2 regions of the Paraburkholderia sp. BL10I2N1 genome follow, and region 2 is predicted to be linked to the other one. Evidence: riboswitches for the same ligand, from Rfam matches in the RefSeq annotation. Region 2 holds a riboswitch; the other holds the start of a gene.
What was found. Region 2 has a riboswitch for thiamine pyrophosphate ahead of B0G77_RS05210 (FAD-dependent oxidoreductase). Riboswitches for the same ligand answer to the same signal wherever they lie in the genome.

Region 1 (3,976 bases), 1.8 Mb from region 2:
GCAATCGCTCCGATTCGTTGAACTGTCTTCATGGTACCGACTCCTCTTGGATGATGATGAATGGGGACGCATTCCGCGTGCCTGATTTCACTGAGGATATCGTGTGAAGCCGTGTCCGTTTGTGTGCGCTTGTCAGGGAGCTGTTGGTTTCGTAATCAATTGTTTCAATGCTTCACAAGTCGTGGGACGAAGGCAGTTCGCACCCTGAAAAGGACGCAAAAAAAGCCCGCCGAAGCGGGCTTCCCTACTGCCTGGAGAAACGCCAGGGCGCACATCCGGCAGTTATTGCCGCTGATAAATCTCGGCGCCTTTCTTCATGAACTCGACGGCCTTCACTTCCATCCCTTTCTTCAAGGCCTCGTCGTCGGATACGCCTTGCTGCGCAGCGAATTCACGCACGTCCTGCGTGATCTTCATCGAGCAGAAGTGCGGGCCGCACATAGAACAGAAGTGCGCGACCTTCGCCGAATCCTTCGGCAGTGTTTCGTCGTGGAACTCGCGCGCCTTGTCCGGATCCAGGCCGAGGTTGAACTGGTCTTCCCAGCGGAATTCGAAGCGTGCTTTCGACAGCGCGTTGTCACGCACCTGCGCGCCCGGATGGCCCTTCGCCAGATCGGCTGCGTGCGCGGCAAGCTTGTACGTGATGATGCCGGTCTTCACATCGTCCTTGTTCGGCAGCCCAAGGTGCTCCTTGGGCGTGACGTAGCAGAGCATCGCCGTGCCGAACCAGCCGATCATCGCTGCGCCGATGCCCGACGTGATGTGGTCGTACCCAGGCGCGATGTCGGTGGTGAGCGGTCCGAGGGTGTAGAAGGGCGCTTCGTCGCACCATTGCAGCTGGAGATCCATGTTCTCCTTGATAAGCTGCATCGGCACATGGCCCGGACCTTCGATCATTGTCTGCACGTCGTGCTTCCAGGCGATCTGCGTAAGTTCGCCGAGGGTCTTCAGTTCGCCGAGCTGCGCTTCGTCATTGGCATCGTAGATCGAGCCGGGACGCAGGCCATCGCCGAGCGAGAAGCTCACGTCGTACGCCTTCATGATTTCGCAGATGTCTTCGAAATGCTCGTACAGGAAGCTTTCCTTGTGGTGCGCGAGACACCACTTGGCCATGATCGAGCCGCCGCGCGACACGATACCCGTCATGCGCTTTGCCGTCAGCGGCACGTATTGCAGACGCACGCCCGCGTGGATCGTGAAGTAGTCGACGCCTTGCTCGGCCTGTTCGATCAGTGTGTCGCGGAAGATTTCCCACGTGAGGTCTTCGGCCTTGCCGTTGACCTTTTCGAGCGCCTGATAGATCGGCACCGTGCCGATCGGCACCGGGCTGTTGCGGATGATCCACTCACGCGTTTCATGAATGTGCTTGCCGGTCGACAGATCCATCACCGTATCGCCGCCCCAGCGGATCGCCCACGTCATCTTGTCGACTTCTTCGCCAATCGACGACGTCACGGCCGAGTTGCCGATATTCGCGTTGACCTTGACGAGGAAGTTGCGGCCGATGATCATCGGCTCGCTTTCCGGGTGATTGATGTTGTTCGGGATGATCGCGCGGCCGCGCGCGACTTCTTCGCGCACGAACTCTGGCGTGATTTCCTTCAGCGCGTCAGGGCCGAACGCGCTGGCGCCGAACGCCTGGCCCGGATGCTGGCGGCCCATCATGTCTGCGAGCTTGTTGCCGTTCGGTCCGCTCTTGCGCAGGGTTTCCAGATACTCGGCACGGCGCTGGTTCTCGCGAATCGCGATGTATTCCATTTCCGGCGTGATGATGCCCTGACGCGCGTAATGCATCTGCGACACATTCGCGCCGGCCTTCGCCCGGCGCGGCGTGCGATGCAGGCCGGGGAAACGCAGTTCGGCGGTCGCGGCATCGGCGGCGCGCTCGCGGCCGTAATCGCTCGTGAGGCCATCGAGCGCTTCCGTGTCGCCGCGTGCCTCGATCCAGCGCTGACGCAGCGCCGGCAGGCCGGCGCGGATGTCGATCTGCGCATCTGGATCCGTGTACGGGCCCGACGTGTCGTAGACATAGACGGGCGGGTTCTTTTCGCCACCGAAGCTGTCCGGTGTATCCGACTGCGTGATTTCGCGCATTGGCACGCGGATATCGGGTTGCGAACCGGCTACGTAGACCTTGCGGGAATTCGGCAGCGGAGCGACGGCGGCGGCATCGACGTGTGCGTCGGCGGAAAGGAACTTCGGGTTGGCGTTCATGCGTTTCTCCTGATGTGGGGCAGCTGTGTTGCCGCTAAGCAGGAGATCGAGAAGGAAGTGGTCGGATTCGCTGTGGGGTGTTGCCGTGGTGAAGCCGCGAATTCCGTACGCTTCCCTGCGCTGGCATTATCCAGATCAGGTTCAAAGGGTATTTCTCACCCGCGAAGCACACCGTTGTTCGATGCACCACGCAGGACCCCCGCGTTAGCAGCGCACACAATACACCTGCCGAGGGGGGCATTGCAACCCATCCTGACCATCAGGCGCTCATGCGCCACTGACATGTCAGAGCGTGAAACCGTCGGCCGCTTCGGGCTGAAACAGGATCTGCAGGACCTTCAGCACTTTCTCGTCGCCGCCCGGCGGCATGAAGCGGATGCGCTCGCCGCGCTTCGCGCCGAGCAGCGCGAGGCCCGCCGGCGAGAAAACATTCAACCGACCATTGCTGAAGTCCGCGCCCGGCGGATAGACGACGGTCCAGGTCATTTCTTCGCCCGTCTGCTCGTCGGTGAGCGTGACCTGCGAATTCATCGTGACGACATTCGCGGCGATATCGCGTGGCGCAACGATGACCGCGCGCACGAGCAGGTCGTCCAGCATGGTTTGATATTTCGCCTCGGCGCCAGGCATTGCCGCGTGCTTTTCAAGGCGCACGACATCCAGCTCGGTGAGGTAGCAGGTTTTCTGTTTCATGAGGGTTCTCCAGTTTCGATCTGCGCGATTAAGACAGGCGGCTGAGATCGGCCCGGGGCCTGGCCGACGTGGCTCCGGTGAGGAGGCTTCGTTCAGGCCAGGCGCCGGGCGTTGGAAAGCGGGGCGAAGAGGGAATGCGCAGATCGGACCGACCGCCCGGCACGCGCGCAATCGACCCCGCCATCAGGGCGCGGGCGAATCAGGGCGTGGCAGGACTGACACATGGGAACGGGGCGTCGGTATCTGGAGAGGTGAAATGGGCAAATCGACGAGACGATCATAGCACGCGATATCCGCCAGTCCGGCTGCCTCCGGACAGCGGCCGCGCACGGCCCGACGCGCGCGATCGGCGAGAGATGCGACTCACCGGGTAAACCTTCCGTAATAAAGATTCGGCCATGCAATCGACGCTTCTCACCATGCACTAGCATGGAAGAACAGATCCGCTCAAGATCGCGCGGTCCGTCGCGTCGCATCGTGCCACGCCGCGCCACACGACTCGACCCGATGCGCTTCCCGCAGAGGCCTCAGGTGCATCAGCCGTCTTCTACGGCGTTCGTTCCGGCCACTTATTGTGCGCTGCGGAAGCTGCGTTGTGCAGGATCGTCCGTACTGTGCGGGAGTCAGGCGGATCGGGAACTCGCGAAAGTCATGCGCATCCGCGGTGCTCGCAGTATTCGCGCCTGGGCGCGATTCCCTCTAGCGCGGTCTGCCCGAAAATTTTTTTGGGGCGGCTGTCATAAGACCCGATACCACGCGACAAACGTGCAGATTTCCCAACGGAGCCTGCCATGCGAACCCCCACCAGCCGGTCCTGCGCGCCTCGCGACGGGCGCCCTTCGCGCGCCATTCGAGGTCTTGCGCTGATGACCGCACTCGCAACGAGCGGCATCGGACAGGCGGCAACGTCGATGTGCACGGCGCATAGTCCCGCGCACCGTGTCGCGCTTGTCGAGCTGTACAGCAGCGAGGGTTGCAGCAGCTGTCCGCCGGCCGACAGTTGGCTCGGCCAGTGGAAGGATGGCAGCACGTCGAAGGGCGTCGTGCCGTTGGAGTTGCACGTCGACTA
Region 2 (3,976 bases):
CGCGCATGCAACATCAACGCGACGCGCGGGGCGGCGAGGCGTCGCGCCAGCGCGGCGCCGATGCCGGAGCCCGCACCGGTGATCAGCACGACGCGATCGAACGACGCCGTGTTCATGCGGCCGCGCGCTCCATTGCGCGTTCGACGAAGAGCGTCTGATCATGGAACGCTTCGAGCGACTTCCGGTGCGCGACGCTGACGATCGCCGCGCTCGGCAGACGTTCGTTGAGCACCCGGTAGATAACCGTTTCATTGTCGGGATCGAGTGCGCTGGTTGCTTCGTCGAGAAACAGGAAGTCGGGCTTTTGCAGCAGCACGCGCGCGGCGGCCAGACGCTGCTGTTCGCCCGGTGACAGCATGCGCTCCCAGTGTGCCGACTCGCGCAAGCGGTCCGCGAAGTCTGACAGATTGCAGACCACCAGCACTTCGCGACAGGCTTCGTCGGTGAACGCGCTTTCGTCCGACGGGTAGGTCAGTGCGGCCTTGAGCGTGCCGATCGGCAGATAGCTGCGTTGCGGCACGAACATCAGCTTCGCGCCGACGGGCGAATCGATCGAGCCTTCGCCGAACGGCCACAGACCGGCAAGCGTACGCATCAGGGTGCTCTTGCCGGCGCCGGACGGCCCGCGCACGAGCCAGCGCGATTTCGGCGCAATGCTGAACGATCCGACGTTCGACATCGGCGTGCCGTTGGGATGCTGCAGCCGCAGATCTTCGACGACGAGCGATTGCGTGTCGGTCATGCGGATATTGATGCCGCCATGGAAGGTGCCGCCCGAGACCGACTCGCGCAGATGCTGATCGCCCATCACGCGGTGGAATTCCCGCAGACGGTTGACCGTAGCGCGCCACTCAGCGAGCGAATCGTAATTGTTGATGAACCAGGAAAACGAATCGCTGACCGTGCCGAACGCACCCGTCACCTGCTGATAGACGCCGAGAGAAATGCTCTTCGAAAAGTATTTGGGGGCCGCCGCAATATACGGAAACACGATCGCCAACTGCGAATAGCTGATCACGACGATATTGAAGCGCCGCGTAAAGCGCATGACCAGACGCCAGTTGTCGCGGATGTGTCCGAACACGCCTTTGAGCGCCCGCTCTTCTGCCGGCTCGCCCTGATAGAGCGCGATCTGGTCGGCGTTCTCGCGGATGCGGATCAGCGAAAAACGGAAGTCTGCCTCGACTCGCTGTTGCTGATAGTTGATCGACACGAGCGGATGGTTGACCTTGTGGGTCACATACGAACCGGCGGCCGCGTAGATCAGCGCGGCCCACACCATGTAGCCCGGAATCGAGAACGCCGTGCCAAACAGATGGAACGCCAATGCGCCGGACAGATTCCACAGGATAACGATGAACGAGAACAGTGTGACGGTGGTCGACAGCAGGCCGAGCGCCAGGTTGAGCGTCGAACTCGCAAGCGCCTGCAGATCGACCGATACCCGCTGGTCGGGGTTGTCCGCAAGGCTGTCGCGCTCGATGCGGTAGTACGCGCGGTCGCCGAGCCAGTCGTGCAGGTATTGGCTTGTCAGCCACTGCCGCCAGCGGAATTCGAGCATCTGCCGGAAGTACGTGCGGTACGAACCGAGCAGAATCAGCGCCATGGCGATAACGGTGAACTGCAGCAGCGAATACTTGAAGACGGGAAAGTTGTATTGCTGGATCGCGTCGAAGAAGATGCGTTGCCAGTTGTTGAACCAGACATTCGCCGCGACCATCGTCATGTTCATCGCGACCACGAGCGCGAGCAGGCCGCGCGCGCGCCATCGGTCTTCAGACACCCAGTATGGCTTGATGAGGCCCCATGCGGTGATATCCGTATTCACGGAACTCGTCGGCTTTTCAGTCATAAGCGTCCTTTAGTGCTGAGTGCGCTATGCGCGGCCGTGGCCTGTAACGCATGGATGAGGCGGCGCGCGGTGCGCTCAGGGCCGGGATTGTCGTGGCCCTGGCTTAACCTGAACTTAAATCGTGTAATGGGGGCGCCGGCAACCCCGCCCGGGATGGCGCGGCGATGCCTGGCGTGCGCCCGTCAACGCGTGCCATTGTGCCAGACGCCGTCGCCAGCCATATTGAATCGACCTCGAACTGGCCGGTTTGCGGCTGTCGCGCCTTTTATGGTCTAATGACTTTTGACGAAACAGGGGTGCTTCGCAAGCGGGCCATATGGTGTCGATGCGGGTTGTCGATACGGCAGCGGCGAGGCTGAGAGAGACCCTTCGCACCCGATCCGGGTAATACCGGCGCGGGAAGTTTCCGGAAGTTTCCACATCTTCCATTTCCCCGCCGGGCGGCATCCGTTACTGGATGCGTGTTACGCCCGGCCGGCCTCGCCCGCCGGTTTCGTCCTTGGGTACGTGCGCTTTTTGCCGTACGGAAAGGATTCGATGACCGCTCATTCTTCAGTTTTTTGCGTCGTTTGCGTCACCTTTACTGGCATCGCCTTGAGCGCGCCGGGCGGGTCGCGATGAACGCTTCTGCTCGACAACCGGATTTCGCCGTGCTCGGCGGCGGCCTGTGCGGGCGTCTTGTCGCGTGGCGGCTGGCCGGCGCGGGACGTCGCGTCGCGCTGTACGAGCGCGGTGACGCGGCGGGCACGCAGGCGGCCGCATGGGTGGCCGCCGCGATGCTGGCGCCACTGGCCGAAGCAGCCAGTGCCGAACTGCTGATTACCGAACTCGGCGCCGCTTCGCTCGAGAAGTGGCCGCAAATGCTTGCGGAACTGCCGGAGCCGGTGTTCTTCCAGCGCAACGGGACGCTCGTCGTCTGGCATCACCGGGATCGTACCGAAGCGCCGCTGTTCGAGCGCCGCGTGCGCGCGAATGCGCCGGCGGCGCTGCTGGCCGGCGGTTTCGTGCCCCTGTCGGGTGCGCAGCTCGGCGCAACCGAGCCTGCGCTGGCCGGCCGCTTCCCGCAAGGCTGGCTGCTGCCGCACGAAGGCCAGCTCGATAACCGACAGGTGCTCGCCGCGCTCGCGGCCGGCCTCGCCGAGCGCGGCGTCGAAACGCACTGGAATACGCCGGTCGACGATCAGGCGCTCCCTGCTGCACGCGTGACGATCGATTGCCGGGGCCTGGGTGCAAGGCCGGTCTGGCCGACGCTGCGTGGCATTCGCGGCGAGGTTGCGCGGGTACACGCCCCGGGTATCGGGCTGACGCGGCCGGTGCGCCTGCTGCATCCGCGTTACCCGCTGTACATCGCGCCGAAGCAGAACGATCTGTACGTGATCGGTGCGACGGAAATCGAAGGTGAGGATATGTCGCCCGTCAGCGTGCGCTCGGCGCTCGAGTTGCTGAGCGCCGCGTTTTCGGTCCATCCGGGTTTCGGCGAGGCGCGGATTCTTGAACTGAATTCGCAGTGCCGGCCGACGCTGCCGGATCACCGTCCCGCGCTCGTCTGGGATGGCGCGAACATGTTGCGCGTGAACGGCCTGTACCGGCACGGCTACATGATCGCACCGGAAGTCGCCGACGAAGCCGTGCGGTTCGCCGACGCCTTGCTCGAAGGACGGATCGTGGACGCTGACGCCTTCGGGGAATGGCGGCGCGACGCGCGCTGGACCGACCTTTTTCATCAGGACACCCGGCCGGCGCTGGCCTGAGCGGAGCTGCGCTGCCATTGATCTAGCTGCATACGAACACCATGGATATTCACATCAACCAGAAGCCGTTGTCTCTGCCCGAGGGGGCCACGGTCGCCGACGCGCTCACCGCTTTCGGCGCACGTCCGCCGTTTGCCGTCGCGTTGAATGGCGATTTCGTCGCGCGGACGCAGCATGCGGCCCGCGCTTTAAAGCCGGGCGACCGGCTCGACGTCGTGCAACCCGTCGCCGGCGGCTGATTTGACAGTCCTGATTGGCCTGCCACTTCGCCGCGCTTGCCCGCCAGACGCAAGGATCCTGAAATGACTTCTTCCGCCACCGCCACCGTCACCACCACCGCTGCGGCGCCAGCCGACGCGCTCACGCTATACGG

Region 1: linked by a shared signal. The riboswitch ahead of thiC (phosphomethylpyrimidine synthase ThiC) and the one ahead of B0G77_RS05210 (FAD-dependent oxidoreductase) in region 2 are both predicted to bind thiamine pyrophosphate.

What each region holds. Positions count from the first base shown of each region.
Region 1 is NZ_SNWA01000001.1:2,950,414-2,954,389, forward strand. It holds gene B0G77_RS13780 (glycine zipper 2TM domain-containing protein) at 1-32, opposite strand, end outside; gene thiC (phosphomethylpyrimidine synthase ThiC) at 283-2,214, opposite strand; TPP riboswitch at 2,309-2,425, opposite strand; gene B0G77_RS13790 (GreA/GreB family elongation factor) at 2,500-2,907, opposite strand; gene B0G77_RS13795 (DUF1223 domain-containing protein) at 3,774-3,976, shown strand, end outside.
Region 2 is NZ_SNWA01000001.1:1,108,191-1,112,166, reverse strand. It holds gene B0G77_RS05220 (SDR family oxidoreductase) at 1-116, opposite strand, end outside; gene B0G77_RS05215 (ABC transporter ATP-binding protein/permease) at 113-1,852, opposite strand; TPP riboswitch at 2,135-2,271, shown strand; gene B0G77_RS05210 (FAD-dependent oxidoreductase) at 2,470-3,603, shown strand; gene thiS (sulfur carrier protein ThiS) at 3,645-3,842, shown strand; gene B0G77_RS05200 (thiazole synthase) at 3,906-3,976, shown strand, end outside.